DNA from 4 places in the Allobosea sp. NPDC055332 genome. Region 2 is predicted to be linked to each of the others. Evidence: predicted binding sites of a transcription regulator. Region 2 holds the regulator's gene; each other region holds the start of a gene.
What was found. Region 2 encodes PhoB, which activates phosphate uptake and scavenging genes when phosphate is short. Its sites were predicted from a motif close to TGTCATNNANCTGTCAT; they were not measured.
Positions count from the first base shown of each region.

Region 1: a site for PhoB is predicted at 2,464-2,480, ahead of ACWIGM_RS25685 (DUF2794 domain-containing protein). Genes of this name have one in related genera too.
Region 3: a site for PhoB is predicted at 1,843-1,859, ahead of ACWIGM_RS02840 (BtaA family protein). Genes of this name have one in related genera too.
Region 4: a site for PhoB is predicted at 3,000-3,016, ahead of ACWIGM_RS21630 (inorganic phosphate transporter). Genes of this name have one in related genera too.

Region 1 covers NZ_JBSHMO010000005.1:46,043-50,852, reverse strand. The annotation lists gene ACWIGM_RS25695 (NAD-glutamate dehydrogenase) at 1-1,460, opposite strand, end outside; gene ACWIGM_RS25690 (peroxidase-related enzyme) at 1,638-2,231, shown strand; gene ACWIGM_RS25685 (DUF2794 domain-containing protein) at 2,559-2,924, shown strand; gene ACWIGM_RS25680 (Bax inhibitor-1/YccA family protein) at 3,005-3,781, opposite strand; gene ACWIGM_RS25675 (ABC transporter permease) at 3,999-4,810, opposite strand, start outside.
Region 2 covers NZ_JBSHMO010000005.1:294,782-299,591, forward strand. The annotation lists gene pstB (phosphate ABC transporter ATP-binding protein PstB) at 1-356, shown strand, start outside; gene phoU (phosphate signaling complex protein PhoU) at 394-1,116, shown strand; gene phoB (phosphate regulon transcriptional regulator PhoB) at 1,145-1,843, shown strand; gene ACWIGM_RS26905 (YnfA family protein) at 1,853-2,173, opposite strand; gene ACWIGM_RS26910 (NUDIX hydrolase) at 2,188-2,628, opposite strand; gene ACWIGM_RS26915 (GcrA family cell cycle regulator) at 2,714-3,265, opposite strand; gene ACWIGM_RS26920 (aspartate aminotransferase family protein) at 3,810-4,810, shown strand, end outside.
Region 3 covers NZ_JBSHMO010000001.1:554,651-559,460, forward strand. The annotation lists gene ACWIGM_RS02835 (class I SAM-dependent methyltransferase) at 1-544, opposite strand, end outside; gene ACWIGM_RS02840 (BtaA family protein) at 541-1,791, opposite strand; gene msrB (peptide-methionine (R)-S-oxide reductase MsrB) at 2,009-2,443, shown strand; gene ACWIGM_RS02850 (LysR substrate-binding domain-containing protein) at 2,646-3,536, shown strand; gene ACWIGM_RS02855 (DMT family transporter) at 3,527-4,399, opposite strand; gene ACWIGM_RS02860 (acyl-CoA dehydrogenase family protein) at 4,662-4,810, opposite strand, start outside.
Region 4 covers NZ_JBSHMO010000003.1:1,117,842-1,122,651, forward strand. The annotation lists gene ACWIGM_RS21610 (glycoside hydrolase family 25 protein) at 1-419, shown strand, start outside; gene ACWIGM_RS21615 (hypothetical protein) at 491-1,060, opposite strand; gene ACWIGM_RS21620 (CDP-alcohol phosphatidyltransferase family protein) at 1,060-1,779, opposite strand; gene ACWIGM_RS21625 (glycoside hydrolase family 25 protein) at 1,885-2,877, shown strand; gene ACWIGM_RS21630 (inorganic phosphate transporter) at 3,068-4,702, shown strand; gene ACWIGM_RS21635 (CorA family divalent cation transporter) at 4,781-4,810, shown strand, end outside.

The DNA.
Region 1 (4,810 bases), 250 kb from region 2:
CCGGCTTCCAGCGTGTTGCGGTCGACCTTGGGCGTGCGGCCCTCGTCGCGGCCGATGATGTAGTGCGTGCGGGAGAGCGGGCCTTCCGGATAGGCCGGATAGGCGGCCGAGAGGCGGCCCTGGTAGACACGGGCCAGGAACTCCCCGACGCGGCGGCGCACCGTGGTGTCGTAGCGGTCCTTCGGGATGAAGACGAGCGCCGACACGAAGCGGTCGAACTCGTCGGCGCGGGCGAGCGCGCGGATGCGCGGCCGCTCGGTCAACTGCATGATGTCGAGGGCGAAGCGCTCCAGCGTCTCGACGTCGATCTGGAAGAGCTCGTCGCGCGGGAAGGCGTCGAGCACGTTGTAGAGGGCGCGGCCGGAATAGCTCGACGGGTCGAAGCCGGTGCTCTTGAGCACGCGCGCGACCTTGAGGCGCAGATAGGGAATGGCGCGGGCGCTGCCGGTATAGGCGTTCGAGGTGAGCAGGCCGACGATGCGCAGTTCACCGTCGAGCCGGCCGTCGGCGGTGAAGAGCTTCACGCCGACATAGTCGAGATGGACGCGGCGGTGGACGCGGCTCTTGACGTTGGCCTTGGTGATGATCAGCGCCTGCGGCTTGGCCAGGAAAGCGCGAATCTCGGGCGTCATCACCACGAGCTCGCGGTTCTTGCGCAGCACCCGGACATCCGGGTCGCGCAGGATGCCGAGGCCGGAGGAATCGACCGGGTCGGCGGCGGTGTCGCCGCCGGCGAAGCGATAGGCGCGTACGCCGAGCAAGGTGAAATTGTCGCTGGCGATCCATTCGAGGAAATTGAGCGCCTCGGCGACCTCGTCCTCCGGCAGCGGCGGCGGGTTGGCACGGTAGGACTGGATCACCTCGGTGATGCGCCCGCGCATTGCGGCCCAGTCGTCGACGGCGAGGCCGACATCGACATAGACGCGGGCGAGGCCAGCCGCGAGGCGGTCGCGCGCTTCGGCCGTGTCGATCCGGTCGAGATGGATGTGGATCAGGCTTTCGCGGCGCGTGCCTTCGACGGCGCGTCCGGACGCCTCGCCGGCGAGCGACTGGAAGGTGCCATCGTCCTTGCGCACCACGGCGAGGATGGGGTGGGCGACCAGGCGCGGCTCGTAGCCTTGCTCGGTCAGCTCGGCGAGGGTCGAATCGAGCAGGAACGGCTTGTTGTCGTTGACGACCTCGAGGATCGTGATCTGGCGTTCGCGCCCATCCTCCTTCACCGCTTCGTCGCGGAAGCGCAGATTGGGCTCACCGGGTTTGCGCGACCCGCTGAGATGGGCGTAGGCGGCGTCAGCGGCGCGGGCGAGTAGCTCCGGCGGCAGGGCGACGAGGTCCTCGGCGACGGTGCGGCCATAGAGCAGCTTGGGGAATTCCGCGGGCATCGCCGAACCGAGCTCGTGGGCAGCGGCCTCGATCGCGGTGACTGCTGCAGCCGTGGCATTCGCTTCGCGCTTGGCCATAGTCTTCTTCCCCCTGCTATTTTGCCGAGCGATGACATAGCTCACCGGCCGCTGCAACTTTCGTCGGATGCCGGCAGCCAGATTGCACCAATATGGCGCGGAGACGGCAAGTCGTGTCCGATCCGCGCGGATATCAGCGCGAGGAGTGCAGAGATGACGAAGAAGCATGACAAAGCGATGGTGGGTGAGCAGCCTGCGAAGCAGGACGCGCCGCCGGCCGTGATGGCACTCGCGCTGCCGCAGGCTGAACTTTCGCAGGAGATGCAGGCCTATTTCGCCAAATGCGAGGAGAAGCTCGGCTATGTCCCGAACGTGCTCACCGCCTATGCGCATGACGATGCCAAGCTCCAGGCCTTCGCCGCCTTCTACAACGATCTGATGCTGGCGCCGTCCGGCCTCTCGAAGCTGGAGCGCGAGATGATCGCGGTCGCGGTCTCCAGCGTGAACCGCTGCTATTACTGCCTGACGGCGCATGGCCAGGCGGTGCGCCAGCTCTCCGGCGATGCCGTGCTCGGCGAGATGATGGTGATGAACTATCGCGCCGCGCAGCTCTCGCCGCGCCACCGCGCCATGCTCGATTTCTCGGTGAAGCTGACGGAAGAGCCGCACAAGATCGAGGAGGAGGACCGGGAAGGCCTGCGCAAGGTCGGATTCGGCGAGCGCGACATCTGGGACATCGGGGCCGTGGCGGCCTTCTACAACATGTCGAACCGGATCGCTTCGGCCGTCGATATGCGGCCCAATGCCGAGTATCACGGCGCTTCGCGATAGAGATCCGGACAAAGAAAACGGCCGGCGGAAACCGCCAGCCGTGAGTTGGCCTCGACTCGTTGGCCCGGCCCGCCGCAGCGCCGGAGGGGCTGGGGGGCTGACGTGTCCGGAACCGGGCAAGCCGGGCCGCCGAGGCAACGAATCGGAGTTGAACGCCGCAACGGGGCGCTCGCTTGGCGCAAGCGCGGCAAAATCATGGCAATCGTGCCGAGGTTGGCGATGGCGGCGGGATCGTCATCAATCTGTCTTGCTGCGCCCTTGCCAGCGCCGGGGGGCGGGCGCATCATCCCTTGCCGGATAATCGCCGGTAAACGAACAGGAGGCGCGATGAGCGAAAGCGAAACTCCGCCAGGTCAGCGAGCGGGCGCGGTCGTCGCCTTTCCGGCTGCCGCGCCCTCCTCGGTGACCTTCGACCGGCGCGAGCTGAACGAGCTGTTCAATCTCTATGGCCGCATGGTCGCGGCCGGCGAGTGGCGCGATTACGCCATCGATTTCCTACGCGACAAGGCGCAGTTCTCGGTGTTTCGGCGCACGGCCGAGGTGCCGCTCTACCGGATCGTCAAGGACCCGTCGCTGGCGCGGCGCCAGGGCGCTTATTCGGTGGTGACCGCGACCGGGCTGATCCTGAAGCGCGGTGCCGAGCTCGGGCGGGTGCTCAAGGTGCTCGACAAGCGGCTGAGCGTGGTGAACTGACGTCGCTCGACGGGCGCTGCCCAAACGAAAAGCCCCGGCCGTGAGGCCGGGGCTTCGTGTTTCTCAGGCTGTCGCCCGAATCACTCCTGCTTGGAGCCGAAGAGCGAGAGCAGCATCTGGAACATGTTGACGAAGTTCAGGTAGAGCGACAGGGCGCCGTTCACCGAGAGTTTCGCGGCCGACTCGGAGTCCATGTCCGAGTACAGGTACATTTCCTTCAGGCGCTGCGTATCCCAGGCGGTCAGGCCGGCGAAGACCAGCACGCCGATCACCGAGATGGCGAAGGACAGAGCGCTCGAGGCCAGGAAGATGTTCACGACCGAAGCGATCACCAGGCCGATCAGGCCCATGATCAGGAACGAGCCGATGCCCGACAGCGACTTCTTCGTGGTGTAGCCGAACAGGCTGAGGCCAGCGAAGGAGGCCGCGGTGATGAAGAACACCTTGGCGATCGATTCACCGGTGAAGACCACGAAGATCGACGACAGTGAGATGCCCATCACCGCCGCGAAGGCGAAGAACATGGCGCGCGCGGTCGAGGAGCTCATGCTCTCGGCTTTGAACGAGAAGAAGAAGATGAAGGCCAGCGGAGCCAGCATCACCACCCACTTCAGCGGGGAAAGGTAGAGCGCCTGGCCGAGCGGCGTCAGCGCGGTGACCTTGCCCGAAGGCGAGTAGCCGGCGATCGCCAGCATCGAGATGCCGATCGCCATCAGGCCGGTGATGGCCAGGCCGATGCTCATGTTGTTGTAGACGCCGAGCATGAACGAGCGCAGGCCCTGGTCCACCTCGACGGCGCTGGTCTGCTGGGCGCGGCCGGCGCCCCAGACCTGAGCGTTGCGGTCGAAATCGCTCATGGAGAGAGTTCCCCTTGAAACTGTGCCGGGCGGACATCGCCCTTGCGAGGCCCACCGTCGCGCACCATCGTGGCGACAGTGCGAAATATGAGGGGGATCACGCGGCCTTACAAGAGGCAAGCATGGTTAGCGTCGCTGCCGGCATAGAAATTCGCCGGCCAGTCGATGCAACATTACCGTCTGTCCATGTTTATGCCGCGCTGCGATGAGTCAGAACTCATAAATTCCTCAGATGAGAAGCAGGCGCTTTCGATAGTATCTGCAGGGTTCCGATCAATCCGAACACGACCGTGACCACGACAGCTGCAGTCGCTGCGATGACAGCGCCTGTCGGATCGGGAACGAAATCTATCTTCATCACTTGCGTGACGACACCCCAGCCCGCCACGGCACCTGCCAGCAGCCCGAACAGGGCTGAAACGACGCCGATGCCTGCGTATTCGAGGACGTACGACGAAAGTATGAAGCGACGGGTGGCGCCGAGCGTCTTCAGGATCATCGCGTCATAGAGCCGCGCCCGCTGCCCGGCCGCCAGAGCGCCTGCCAGGACCAGCAGGCTGGCGCTGATGGCGAGGCCGGAAGCGCCGCGAATCGCGCCGGCGAGCTGGCCGACGATGGTGTTGACCGCCTCCAGCGCGTCCTTGACCCGGACCGCTGTCACTGCCGGAAAGGCGATGGCGAGCTGGCGCATCAGGGCAGGATCGCCGGTCGCGGGCGTCGCGCCGTTGTCGGTCACGGTGGCAAGGTTGGTGTGCGGCGCACCGGCGAAGGTGTTCGGCGAGAACACCATGACGAAGTTGATCCCGAGCGAACGCCATTCGATGTCGCGGAAATTGGCGATGCGCGCGGTGATGTTGCGGCCGAGCACGTTGACGGTGAGCCTGTCGCCGAGCTTGAGGCCGAGACCCTCGATGGCGCGGGCGTCGAAGGAGACCAGCGGTTCGCCGCGATAGTTCTCCGGCCACCACTCGCCCGAGGCGAGCCTGGAGGCCTCGGGCATGGCGGCGGAATAGGTGATGCCGCGATCAC
Region 2 (4,810 bases):
GGGACGAGGTCAAGGACAAGCTGAAGAGTTCCGGCATGGGCCTCTCCGGCGGCCAGCAGCAGCGCCTCTGCATCGCCCGCACCATCGCCCAGAAGCCCGAGGTCATCCTGTTCGACGAGCCGACCTCGGCGCTCGACCCGATCTCGACCGGCAAGATCGAGGACCTGCTCGAGCAGCTGAAGAGCGACTTCACCATCGTCATCGTCACCCACAACATGCAGCAGGCGGCGCGCATCTCGCAGTACACCGCCTTCATGTATCTCGGTGAGGTCATCGAGTTCGACGCGACCAACACCATCTTCATGAACCCGCACAAGAAGCAGACGCAGGACTACGTCACCGGCCGCTTCGGCTGAGTCCTCAGCGTCGGCCAGCTCCAAAGGATACGCCCCGATGTCCGACCATATCGTCCGCTCCTACGACGCCGATCTCGAAGGCCTGCGCCGCAGCCTCGCCGAGATGGGCGGCATGTCCGAGCGCATGCTCGGCGACTCCACCGTCGCGCTGGTCCGCCGTGACACCGCGCTTGCCCAGAAGATCATCAGTGCCGACCAGCGTCTCGACAACCTCCAGCGCGAGGTCGAGGAGAAGGCCGTCCTGACCATCGCCCGGCGTCAGCCGCTGGCGAACGATCTGCGCGAGCTGATCTCGGCGATCCGCATCGCCGCCGACATCGAGCGCGTCGGCGACCTCGCCAAGAACATCGCCAAGCGCGCCGTCGCGATCTCCGGACAGTTCTCGCCGCCGCATCGCGCTGTCGTCGGCCTCGAGCATATGAGCCGCCTGGTCCAGGCCCAGCTCAAGGACGTGCTCGACGCCTATGCCGCCAGCAACGAGCAGAAGGCGATGGAAGTCTGGCGCCGCGACGACGAGATCGACGCGCTCTACACCTCGCTGTTCCGCGAGCTTCTGACCTATATGATGGAAGATCCGCGTAACATCACCTTCTGCACGCACTTGCTGTTCTGCGCCAAGAATGTCGAGCGCATCGGCGACCACACCACCAATATCGCCGAGACCATCCATTACCTCGTCACCGGCCAGTCCATGGATGAAAGCCGGCCGAAGCTCGACACCACCAACATCCTCGTCGACCTGCCGGCAGCCAATGGCTGAACCGGCGGGCGCTTGAACGGACGCTGACATGCCCGCACGCATCCTGATCGTCGAGGACGAGGAGCCGCTCACCCTGCTCCTGCGCTACAATCTCGAGGCCGAGGGCTTCGAGGTCGATAGCGTGGCGCGCGGAGATGACGCCGAATTGCATCTGCGCGACCATACGCCGGATCTCGTCCTGCTCGACTGGATGTTGCCCGGCCTTTCCGGCATCGAGCTCTGCCGGCGCCTGCGCACGCGCCGTGACACAGAGCGCGTGCCGATCATCATGCTGACCGCCCGCGGCGAGGAGACCGAACGTGTGCGCGGCCTCGCCACCGGTGCCGACGATTATGTCGTCAAGCCGTTCTCGCTGCCCGAGCTGATCGCCCGCATCCAGGCGCTGCTGCGCCGCGCCAAGCCCGGCCATGTCGCCGGCCTGCTCGCCGCCGGCGATCTCGAACTCGACCGCACGACGCGGCGCGTCCGCCGCGCCGGCGCCGAATTGCATCTCGGCCCGACCGAGTTCCGCCTGCTCGAATTCCTGATGCAGGCGCCGGGCCGGGTCTATTCGCGGGCGCAACTGCTGGACGCCGTCTGGGGGCGCGACGTCTACATCGACGAGCGCACCGTCGACGTCCATGTCGGGCGGCTGCGCAAGGCGATCACCCCGGCCAATTCCAAGGATCCGCTGCGCACCGTGCGTGGCGCCGGCTATGCCTTCGACGAGACTTTTGCGCGCGGCTGACGGTTTTCGTCAGCGCGGTGCGGCGACGATGATCGCTGCGCCGGCGAGGCAGAGCGCTGCGCCAGCCAGATCGTAGCGGTCCGGCGGGACCTTCTCGACCAGCGTCATCCAGGCCAGCGACGCCACGATGTAGACGCCGCCATAGGCGGCGAAAGCGCGCCCGGCGGCGGGGCTGTCGACCAGGGTCAGCAGCCAGGCGAAGATCGCGAGCAGGATCAGGCCCGGCAGCAGCCACCAGACCGGTTTGTCCAGCTTCAGCCAGGCCCAGAAGGCGAAGCAGCCGGCGATCTCCGCCAGCGCCGCGCCGAGATAGATCGCGAATGTCGTCATGCGCGCCTGTCCGATTACCAGCCTGGCCCGAAGGCCTCGGCCAGCCGGGCGAACGCCGGACGATAGGCCTCCGATGCCAGCGGTGTCAGCGATTGGGCCTCATCGAAGCAGAACCAGCGGATTTCGCTGTGCTCGTCATTGGTGATCTCAGGCGCACGGCCGGTCCACTGGCTCACCGTGAACAGGTGCCAGAGCGCGGGTGTGATGCCGTCCGTCTCGGTCGTCTCGATGGTCTCGAAGTGGCGGAAACCCGTCGGTGTGATGCCGATTTCCTCTTGGAGTTCGCGGACTAGGGCCGCCTCGGCGGTCTCGCCCGGCTCGACGTGACCGCCGACCGTGTCCCAGCAGGACGGCCGGTTCCGGCGATGTGGCGATCTCAGTCCCAGCAGGAGCAGCCCCTCCTTGATCGGCAGGGCACATGCATACTCGATCGGGTGAGCGGCGGCGGTGTCCATGGATGCCTCATGCATCAAGCCTGTCCGACGACAAAAAAGCCGGCCCAAAGGCCGGCTTCTGTAACCTTTTTATCGAGAGGCGTCGTTACGCGCGGATGGCCTTGCGGTCGCGGCGGCGGTCGGCCGCCGGCTGGTAGGCGATACGGGCGTGATAGGCGCAATAGGGCAGGCCGGTCGCGCTGCGGCCGCCGCAGAAGCGGAACTCCGGCGAGGTCGGGTCGCCCATCGGCCAGCGGCACATGTATTCGCGCAGCTCCATGATGGTGACCCGCTCGGAGAACGGCACGACCACGTCCTCGGATGGGGCTGGCGCGCGCGCGACCTGCGCCTCGGCTTCGATCTCGGGCGAAAATTGCGGGGCGAGCGCCGTGTTGCCACGGGTCAGCCCGGCGCCGCCATTGCTGTGATGACCGGCCGGGTGGCTCGGCGGACGGGCAGCGGGCTTGCGCGGGCGTGGCGTGGCCGACCCCGGGCTCTTGGCCCGGCCGGAGAGGCCAAGGCGATGCACCTTGCCGATAACGGCATTGCGCGTGACATTGCCGAGCTCGGCGGCGATCTGGCTCGCGCTCAGGCCGTCATTCCAGAGCTTCTTGAGCAGTTCGACGCGTTCGTCGGTCCAGGCTCCGGCTTCGGTCATGGAATTGCACCTGTCTTCGTTATGCCCCGCCAGCAAGCCGGCGCGGCATAGGGAGAGATCATGGCGGAATCCGATACCGGCAGCGCCCGTCGCTAAACGGAAGCCGTTACGCCCGGAACTGACGATACTGGAGACGCCGCACGAGATGTCGTATCTGACGAGAAAGACCATACAAGATGGCCTGACTCAGCCACAAGAGTCGCCGAATCCTAATTCGGCTTTTCCCCAGCCAATCGCTGCAGACGGCCGGCCGGTGAGTCTAATTGGCAACGCTGCCGCGAGGGCAGGCGCAATTGACAGGGCGGGGCCGGTTTTGCATAGTCGCATCACGCAGCCGCCCCCAAGGGCGGCGCTTATGTTTTTGAGCGATCGGGATTTTCCTTCGATGCGGCTTGACGCGCGACGAGACGGCGGGAACGGCCAGCGACGATAATGTCGCCGGCGGGTCGCATCATGCCGGCATGCTGCCGCTTGCGTCCCACCCTGCCGTTCCCGGCCTGAGATTCCGCGCTTCCTCCCTGTCTCGCCGCAAGGATATCGCTCCATGAGCACCGCTTCCTCCGTTCTCCTGCCGACCTATGCCCGTGCCCCGATCGCCCTCGAGCGTGGCGAAGGTGCCTGGGCGATCACCGCCGATGGTACGCGCTATCTCGATTTCGGCGCCGGCATCGCCGTCAACTCGCTTGGCCATGCCCATCCGCATCTGGTCGAGGCCTTGACTGCCCAGGCCCAGCGCATCTGGCACACCTCCAACCTCTACACGATGCCTGAGGGTGAGAAGCTCGCCCGCCGGCTCTGCGAGGCGACCTTCGCCGAACGCGTGTTCTTCACCAATTCGGGCGCCGAGGCGAACGAGTGCGCGATCAAGATGGCGCGCAAGTGCCACGCCGCGAAGGGCCACCCCGAGCGCTTCCGGATCGTCACCTTCGAGGGCGCCTTCCATGGCCGCACGCTCGCGACCATCGCCGCCGGCGGTCAGCAGAAATATATCGACGGCTTCGGCCCGAAGGTCGACGGCTTCGACCAGGTGCCCTTCGACGACGAGGTGGCGCTGAAGGCCGCGATCGGGCCGGAGACCGCCGCGCTGATGATCGAGCCGATCCAGGGCGAGGGCGGCCTGCGCTCGGTGCCGATGCGTGTTCTCAAGCAACTCCGCGAGCTCTGTGACGAGCACGGGCTGATGCTGATCTTCGACGAGATCCAGACCGGCGTCGGCCGCACCGGCAAGTTCTTCGCCTATGAGCATTACGGTGTCGCCCCCGACATCATGTCGATCGCCAAGGGCATTGGCGGCGGCTTCCCGATGGGCGCCTGCCTCGCCACCGAGGAGGCGGCCTCCGGCATGACGCTCGGTACCCACGGCACCACCTTCGGCGGCAACCCGCTCGCCATGGCGGTCGGCAACGCCGTGCTTGACGTCATCCTGGCGCCGGGCTTCCTCGACCATGTCCAGAAGACGGCCTTGCGCCTGCGCCAGTCGCTGGCTCAGCTCAAGGATCAGCATCCCCAGGTGATCGAGGAGATCCGCGGCGAGGGGCTGATGCT
Region 3 (4,810 bases), on a different contig from region 2:
TGACGTGGAACAGCGCCAGCCAGCGGTTCAGCACCGTCCTGAACGGCCCGGGCAGATGCGCCTGGTCGCCGAAATCGACGATATGCAGCGAGCCGCCCGGCGCAACGACATCGAGCGCCTGCGCCAGCGCCTCGCGCCAGGGCGGAATCATCGAGAGCGCGTAGGAGATCACCACGCGCTCGAAACCGGCACGACCGAACAGCGCCTTCGGGTCGAAACTGGTCGCATCGGCCTGCGCCAGGGTGATGCGTTCGGAGAGGCCAGCCTTCGCCACCTGCTCGCGGGCGGTGCGCAGCATCTCCTCGGAGACGTCGAGCCCGTAGCAGCGCGCATGCGGATAGCGTTGCGCGATCTTGATCAGGTTCCGGCCCGTGCCGCAGCCGATCTCGAGCACCGCTCCACCTGGCGCCGGCTTCAAGCCAGCGATCAGCTCGTCGCGGCCGAGCAGGTAGAACTTCCGGGTCGCGTCATAGATGTGCCGCTGGAAACGGTACATCCGGTCCATCAGGCCGGCGGCATCCGGCCCGCTGCTTGCGGCGATCACGCGGTAGTCCCGCGGACATAGAGATGGAAGGCGCCGTAGATCGAGGAGCGGTCGCGCGCGCCGAGTTCGCGGCTGCGGGCCTCGTCATAATGCCACTGCGACAGGATCGCCTCCGGTACCCGGCCGGGCAGCAGGCGCTCGTCGGCGGCGGTACGGAAGATCACGCGGGCACCTGGTGCGGCGCTGCGGGTGATCTGCGTCCACAAGGCCGTCAGATCGGCATCGTTCATCCAGTCCTGCGCATCGAGCAGCACGAAGCCGTTGCAGCTCTCGGCCGGCTGCTGCTCGAGGAAGGCGGTGATTGCGCTCTGATGATAGGCGACTCTGGCTGCACGCGCCTTCACCGTCTCGAAATTGCCGCGCTCCAGATAGGGCGGCACCGCCGCATCGGGCTCCGGCCCGTAGCCGCGGCTGAAGGCCTGCCAGGCGAAGTAGTTGGTCTTGAGATCGAAGCCGCAGGCGAGCCGCTCGAGCCGGTGGCGCAGCACGGCGCGGATGCCGGCATCGCCGTCGGCGGCGAGCGCCTTGTACTGCGCCGGCGGGATGCCGAGCCCGTAGAGCGAGGCCGGCTGGCGCACCAGCCAGCGCACCAGCTTCTTGTCGAAGACTGGTGCCAGATGCCGGTCGAACAGCGCCCGCTGCTCTTCCATCGTCTTCGCCTGCAGCATGACGCGCGGATCGCAGCCGAGCCGGCGGGCGAGGAAGTGGCCTGTGCCGATGAAGCGGCCAAGCAGGCCGTAGCGATAGAAATTGCGGGCGAAGAGCTCGATCCGGCGTCGGCCGGTGAGGTTGCGCCCTTCCCAATAGGCGCGGCTGACCGCGTCCAGCCGCGGCGCGATCAGGCGATCATAGATCTCGACATTGGCCTTCGACTGCGCCTGCCCGAAGAAGCGGCGGAAGACCGCATGATCGTCGATCTCAGCCAGCGCCGCGAGCTTCAGGTGCCCGAGCGCGATATGGGCGCCGTTGAGATCGATCGCGCTGATCTTCGCGGGATCGGCGGTGAGGTAGGAGAGGATGTTGCACGAACCCGAGGCGATCGCGACGAGATGGTCGCCCGGCTGCAGCGCCAGCGCCTCCATGTCGACGACCGGGTCCTCCCAGATCTGCGGATAGACCAGGCCGGAAAAGGCCAGCGTGAACATCCGCTCCAGCACGCCAGCGCGCGACAACGGCTTGCTACGGTGGACGGCGGTGGTCAGGCCGAGGTTCGTGGTGCGCTTCACCGCGCGGATCGTCTGCGTCACGAGACCCCTCGTTTCCGCCCATTGCGATGGCGAGCCGACTAGAGGAGTCGCGTGACGGTTGGGTGACGTGCGGCCCGGCTGGAGAAGAGGCCGGTCGCCGCCGAACGCGAACGTGAAACAAGCCGCGTTGCTTGGGGCTGAAATCAGGAAGACAAATCCCCATATCTCGCGCGACAATCAAACAAGAGCTGGTGGAAAGGAGCCTCGCATGGGCCTGATGGACATGTTCGCCAAAACGGGAAAGCCCGCAGAGCGTGAATTCCCCTTCCAGCTCAGCGACGCCGAATGGCGACAGAAGCTGACCTCGGAGCAGTACCAGGTGCTACGCGGCCACGGCACGGAGCGGGCCGGCTCCTGCGCGCTGAACTTCGAGAAACGCGCCGGCACCTTCTCCTGCGCCGGCTGCGGCCAGCCTCTGTTCAGGTCGCACAAGAAATTCGAGAGCGGCACCGGCTGGCCGAGCTTCGATCAGCCGCTGGACGGCGCGGTTGAGGAGAGCGAGGACTACAGCTACGGCATGCACCGGGTCGAGGTGCACTGCGCCAATTGCGGCGGCCATCTCGGCCACGTCTTCCCAGACGGCCCGCCCCCGACCGGCCTGCGCTACTGCATCAACGGCGTGGCCATGGATTTCGCGCCGGAAGCGGGTTGAGCGCACTCGCCGTCATGGTCGGGCTTGTCCCGACCATCCACGTCTTCCTTCACCAAGTACGGTGTTCAAGACGTGGATGCTCGCCACAAGGGCGAGCATGACGGGTGAGGCTCGGGGAGCCTAGGACACCTTGAGCTGCCGGCCGATCGCCCTTTCCCTCGTCATCCTTTACCCTCACTCCAGTTGATGCCGGAGCGCGAGGATGCGGCTGCCGATCGAGACCGAGCTGCTCAAGACCTTCGTCACGATCGTCGAGACGCAGAGCTTCACCCGCACCGGCGACCGGCTGCACCGGACCCAGCCGGCGATCAGCATGCAGATCCGGCGGCTGGAGGAGGCGCTCGGCAAGGAGCTCTTCGACCGGACCAAGCGCCAGATTCAGCTGACGCGGGAAGGCGAGGTCCTGCTGCATTATGCCAGGCGCATCCTCTCGCTCAGCGACGAGGCCGTAAGTCGCATCGCTCAAACCAGCCTGTCGGGCATCATCCGCATCGGCACCTCCGATGACTACGCCAACATCCTGCTGCCCGAGGTCCTGCGCCGCTTCGCCGGAGCCCATGCCGCTGTTCAGGTCGACGTGATCTGCGACAACGGCGTCGCCATCGAACGCAGGCTGAGGGATGGACTCATCGATCTCGCCCTCGTCGCCTGCCGCGGCTTAGTCGCGGACGAGGAGTTGATCCGGACGGAAGAGCTGGTCTGGATCGCAGCGGCTCCATCCCAGGCGAAGAACCGTCCCGTCCCTCTGGCCGTGTTTCCCGAGGGCTGCGTCTGCCGGACAACGATGGCGGAGGCTCTCGATGCTGCCGGGTGCGACTGGCGGATCGCCTTCAGCAGCGACAATATCGGCGCGATCCATGCCGCGGTCCGCTCCGGCCTGGGAGTGAGTGCCGTCGAGCGCAGCCTCGTCCCGGCTGGCGTGCGGATTCTGGATCAGGCCGAGGGCCTGCCTCCGCTCGCTCCCGTGCATCTCTGCCTCAAGCTCAACCGGGACAGCGCCTCTCCGGTCCTCGATGCGCTCGCCGATGAGATCCGCATCAGCCTCGCGCCGGCACGGCTTCTATACGAGGCGCAAGCCCATCATCACGTCTGAGGCGCCGCCTCTTGCCGCGGCTCACGCGGCACCACGGCAATCGCACTCAGGATGATGAGCGCGAGCCCCGCATAGGCCCAGCGATCCGGCGCGTCGCCGAAGACGAGGAAGCCGAGGATCGTGGCGGTGATCACCTCCGCATAGGTGAAAGGCGCGAGCACGCTCGCCTCTGCCCGCTCGAACGCCTTGATGATCAGGAAATGCGCGCTTGCCGCAACGCAGCCGGTCGCCATCAGCTGCAGCCATTGGAGAGCATTCGGCGATTGCCAGACCGGGATCACCGCGATGCTCGACAGGGCGCAGCCGACGAGCCCGGTCTGGTAGACCGAGACGATCGCCGGAATCCGGCTCTCGACCACCCGCGTCAGCAGCAGGAAGACGGCATAGCCCATGCCGGCACCAAGGCCGATCAGATAGCTCCACTGCCAGGTCTCGGCGCTCGGCCTGATCGCCAGGACGATGCCGAGGAAACCGACGGCGATCGCCAGCCATTGCAGCGGCGCGACCTTCTCCTTGAAGACGAAGAGTGCCAGCAGGGTCAGGAGGAAGGGCTCGACGAACCACAGCGTCAGTGCCGTGGTCAGCGGCATATGGTGGATCGCGACATAGAACAGCGCGACCGCGAGAAAGAGCGCAGCGCTCCGGGCGGTCAGCGTCCAAGACACGGTCGGCAGCAGCTGGCGCGGGCCGTACCGCATCGCGCTATAGAGGCCGGTCGCCAGGCAGTGGAAGAAGAAGCGCGCCCAGATCACCTGCAGCACAGGCAATGACGCGGACAGGTATTTGGCGAGCGTATCCGAGACCGGCAGGATCTGGAGCGCGATCACGAGCAGGAAAATGCCGGTCAGTTGCCGTCTGTCCATATCCGAATGCCTCGCATGACATGCGCAGCAGGCTCGCAGAATGGCAGGCGCTGGAGAAATCCCGAATCTGGATGCCAGGATCAGCGGCGCTTATGCGACTAGGCGCGGGATCCCCTCTCCCGGATGGGAGAGGGGTAGGGGTGAGGGCCCGCCGCTGATTGTTGGAGCAAGGCGGCCGCCGCAGCGCCTTCTGTGGATAGGGCAGGCCCACATCCCTGCCCTTCTCCCACTCGGGAGAAGGGTTCCCCGCGCTATCCGAGCCTCAAATCTCCGGCACCGCCCTTCGCGCCAGCGTCGCCGCATCGACCGCCAGCGGTAGATCGCCGAAATGGCCGGACCAGTGCCCGCCGAGCCGCGTCGCGACGAAGGCGTCCGCCACCGCATGCGGTGCATGGCGGATCAGCAGCGCGC
Region 4 (4,810 bases), on a different contig from region 2:
GCAAGAAGCCGGTGATCTACACCGACATCACCTTCCACAAGGACATTCTGGAAGGCGAGTTCAACGACTATCCCTACTGGATCCGCTCGACCGCGGCGAAGCCCGAGGTCCGCTACGAGAACCGGCCCTGGGCCTTCTGGCAGTTCACCACCACCGGCCGCATCCCCGGCATCAAGGGCGATGTCGACCGCAACGCCTTCTACGGCAATGACGGCGAGTTCACCGGCTGGCGCGAGGGCCGCTTCGACATCGGCACCCGGACCTGGACCCGCGAGCGCAAGGTGCCGCCGCAGCCGACGCCCGGGCCGGAGCATACGCCGGTAGCGACCATGCCGGGTGCCAGCAGGCCGGTCGCAGCCGCCGCCTTCCAGCCGGCGCCGCTCGGTGAGGTCGTCGAGGACGAGCCGGCAGCGGACTAGCTCAGTTTCCGGACCGCGTAGAAAGCCGACTGGCGCGATGGCATCGCAGCGGCCTTACAGGCGCGGCTATGCTAGCTCATCCGGCTCGCCTGAGGATGTGACGACCCGATCAGATCGCAGTGAATCTGGAGGCTTTCCGTCTCATTGCGATGGATATGAAAGCCGCATTCCCTCAGCGTGTTCTTCACGATGGCTACGAAGGGCTCATGTTGTCTGACGGCATTTTCTTGCCAGGGCCTCGGAGTGAAAACGCCCACGCGGAGGAATCTCAGCCTTCTGCCGTTGATTCTGATCGAAACATCGACATGCGTTCCATCGACGTCGTGACCGTTCGCGCCAAAGATCTCGGAGATCTCGGCCCGGCGCTTGAAATACATCGCGCGAAAAACACCTATTCCCAGTCCGCGGAACAGCTTTCTGAGATGACCGAGCTTTGCGTGCGGCGCCTCATACCCTCGCGTGAGGATCAGCCGGACCTGCGCTGGAAGCCTGGCTTGAACCTCCACCAACCGCCTGAAAGCGCGCTCATCGACATTCACCTCTGATGACGGCCAGCGAGGGCTGATCTCTATGCCCCGCTCCTCTCCTCGAGGCAGCGTAAGCATGGTGTGCTCGAAAGAGGCTTCGGCAATCTGTTTCATCAGGACCGCTTCACCGACGCCCGCGACAGCCCGAGCCCGGCAAAGTAGACCGCCGCCACCGTCAGCACCACCTTGGTCGCAACTCCCGGCATCATCCCCTGCCAGAGCGCCGCCGCCGCGGCGATCGCCCATACGCCCAGCATCGCCATCGTCAGCCCGCGCCAGCGCCGCACGCGCACCGGGTGCACGAAGACGACCGGCAGGAACATCAGCACGGTGGCAACGAGGATGATCGCCAGCGCAAGCCAGGCCGGCGGCGCGAAGGCGACGATGTAGAACACGACGATGTTCCAGACCGCCGGGAAGCCGCGGAACCACCAGTCATCGGTCTTCATCGCGGTGTCGGCGAAATAGAGCGCGCTCGCCAGCGTCAGGACGAGGCCTGCGATCACGCCGTAGGGCTCGCCCATCACCTCCGGCCGCAGCAGCATCGCCGCCGGCACGAAGACATAGGTGACGAAGTCGACGACGAGGTCGAGCTGCGCGCCGTCATAGCGCGTCGCCCGCTCCTTCACGGCGAAGTGTCGCGCCAGCGGCCCGTCGATCGCATCGACCACCAGAGCGATGCCCAGCCAGGCGAAGGCCTGGGTCAGGTCGCCGGCGAACACCGCCCGCAAGGCGAGGAATCCGAGCGCGGCCCCCAGTGCCGTCAGCACATGGACGCCATAGGCCAGGGCCTGGCTGCCCTGGCTCTTGTCCTCGCCCTCCTGACCGTCCATCGCCAGCCTCCCGCCGGTTAACCAAGTCTGAAGCCGGTCGCTCGAATGCTAACCACCTCTTAACCCGGCGGCCGCCTATCCTTTTCTCGCGAACAGGAGACAAGCATGGCGCGGCGCGCTGAGACCAGTCCAGAAGCGCGGCCGGCCCACAAGCTTCGCTTACGTATTGCCGCGCTGTCGGTGCTCGGTGCGCTCTGCGCCGAGCCGGCGCTCGCGCTCTACCCCAAGAAGGGCGATACCGATCCCCATGCCGGCGTGCGCGACGCGCGCCGCCGCGTCATCCAGGGCATCGACGTCTCGCGCTGGCAGGACGATATCGACTGGCAGAAGGTCAAGGACGCCGGCACCCGCTTCGCCTTCATCAAGGCGACCGAGGGCGGCGACCATCTCGACCCGATGTTCAGGAAGAACTGGGCCGAGGCGAAGAAGGCCGGCGTGCCGCGCGGCGCCTACCATTTCGTCTATTGGTGCCGGCCGGCCAAGGACCAGGTCCGCTGGTTCAAGCGCAATGTCCCGCGCGACCCGGACGCCCTGCCGCCGGTCCTCGATGTCGAATGGAACGGCGAATCCAGCAAGTGCGGCAAGAAGATCCCGCGCGAGAAGGCGCTCGCCAAGATCCGCGAGATGCTGAAGGGCCTGCAGGAGCACACCGGCAAGAGGCCGATCATCTATACCGACATCACCTTCCATGAGGACGTGCTGGAAGGCGAGTTCAACGATCATCCCTACTGGCTGCGCTCGACGGCCGCTCCGCTGCACCACCGCTATGAGCGCAAGCAATGGGAGTTCTGGCAGTTCACCACCACGGGCCGCGTGCCCGGTATCGGCGGCGACGTCGACCGCAACGCCTTCTTCGGCAGCGAGCATGAATTCGCCGCCTGGCGCGACGGGCGCTATGACATCGGCGCGCGCAAATGGCGCGGCGGCGAGCCCAAGGTCGCGAGCACGCCGAAGCCGCCGGCAACCCCGGCCGGCCTGCGGACGCCGAAGGCCGCTGGCGCCACGCCGCTGAAATTCATGCCGCCCGGCAAGATTCCGCGTGCCGCGTCCCGTGACGCCGCGACGACAGGTTCGCTGGCAAAACGCGACGACGACTGACAAGGCGAGCTTGCGACGCAAGGGCATCGGCTGGCGGCAAGCCGAATATTAGACAAAAGTCGTACAACTAACCTTTGTCAGCCGAAACGAAGATCTACCAAGACTGCAAGAATACGCTCGATCGTCATCAGACTGTCGGCAACACCGCTCAGCTTCGCGCCATCTCAACGAGAGTTGCGGGGACGTCGCGATGAGCACCATTACGCTTGATCAGGGCAAGGGTCTCGAGCCCGGGGCCGGAAAACCGAAGCTCGACGCGCCGAGCGGGGTGATTGCCGGGCTGATCTTCGTCGCGATCATGACGGCCGGCCTCGCCTACACCGTCTGGTCGCTCTACCAGGACATCAGCGGCGCGGGGATGCCGGCGACGACCTGGCTGCCCTTCATCCTGCTCGGCGTCGCGTTGCTGATCGCGCTCGGCTTCGAATTCGTCAATGGTTTCCACGACACCGCGAACGCGGTCGCCACCGTGATCTACACCCACGCCATGCCGGCGCAGGTCGCGGTGATCTGGTCGGGATTCTTCAACTTCCTCGGCGTGCTGCTCGCCTCGGGCGCGGTCGCCTTCGGCATCATCTCGCTGCTGCCGGTCGAGCTCATCCTGAACGTCGGCTCGGGCGCCGGCTTCGCCATGGTCTTCGCCCTGCTGATCGCCGCGATCATGTGGAATCTCGGCACCTGGGCGCTCGGCCTGCCGGCGTCGTCCTCGCATACGCTGATCGGCTCGATCATCGGCGTCGGCCTCGCCAACCAGCTGTTCTTCACCGACAGCAAGACCGCCGGCGTCGACTGGTCGAAGGCGATCGAGATCGGCTGGTCGCTGCTGCTCTCGCCGCTGTTCGGCTTCTGCGCCGCTGCCCTGCTGTTCCTGACCCTCAAGGTCCTGGTGAAGAATCCGGAACTCTACGCCGAACCGAAGGGCAACCAGCCGCCGCCGACCTGGATCCGCGGCCTGCTGATCGCCACCTGCACCGGCGTCTCCTTCGCCCATGGCTCGAATGACGGCCAGAAGGGCATGGGCCTGATCATGCTGATCCTGATCGGCTGCGCCCCGACCGCCTATGCGCTCAACCGCGCCATTCCGACCAGCGAGATCGCCATTGTCCGGGCCCAGGCAGTCGCAGCCGGCGAGATCTTCGACAAGAAGGGCTTTGGCTACAACATCATCGGCAATCCGCGCAGCAACGTCACCAACTACATCAATGCGAGGAAGCTCGACGACGCGACCTTCCCCGCGCTGGCGCTGCTGAACAAGGACATCGTCAAGGAGATCGAGGCTCTCGGCGAGGGTGGCATCGCCAAGTTGCCGGCCGAGGCGGTGAGCAACATCCGCAACGACATGTACCTGGCCTCGGAAGCGCTGAACCGCATCTTCAAGAACGAGGCCAAGGAAGAGAAGGTCTTCGACGACGCCGATCGCAAGGTGCTGAAGAAGTACAAGGAATCGCTCGACAACGCGACCAAGTTCATCCCCTTCTGGGTCAAGGTCGCCGTCGCCATCGCGCTCGGTCTCGGCACCATGGTCGGCTGGAAGCGCATCGTCGTCACCGTCGGCGAGAAGATCGGCAAGCAGCACCTGACCTATGCGCAGGGCGCGTCAGCCGAGATGGTCGCCGCCACCACCATTGGCGTCGCCGACGTGCTCGGCCTGCCGGTCTCGACCACGCACGTCCTGTCGTCCGGCGTCGCCGGCACCATGGCGGCGAACAGGTCGGGCCTGCAGATGTCGACTGTGCGCAACATGCTGATGGCCTGGGTGCTGACCCTGCCTTGCGCCATCGCGCTCTCGGGCACCCTGTTCATCCTCTTCCGCCAGATCTTCTGAGTGCGATCAGCCCGGCGGCGCGGCCTCCCGCGCCGCCGGCAGTCCTGTCCCGACCTCGCGCGGACGGCGCCCGTCTCCATGAACATCGCGCATCTCGCCCCGACCGAC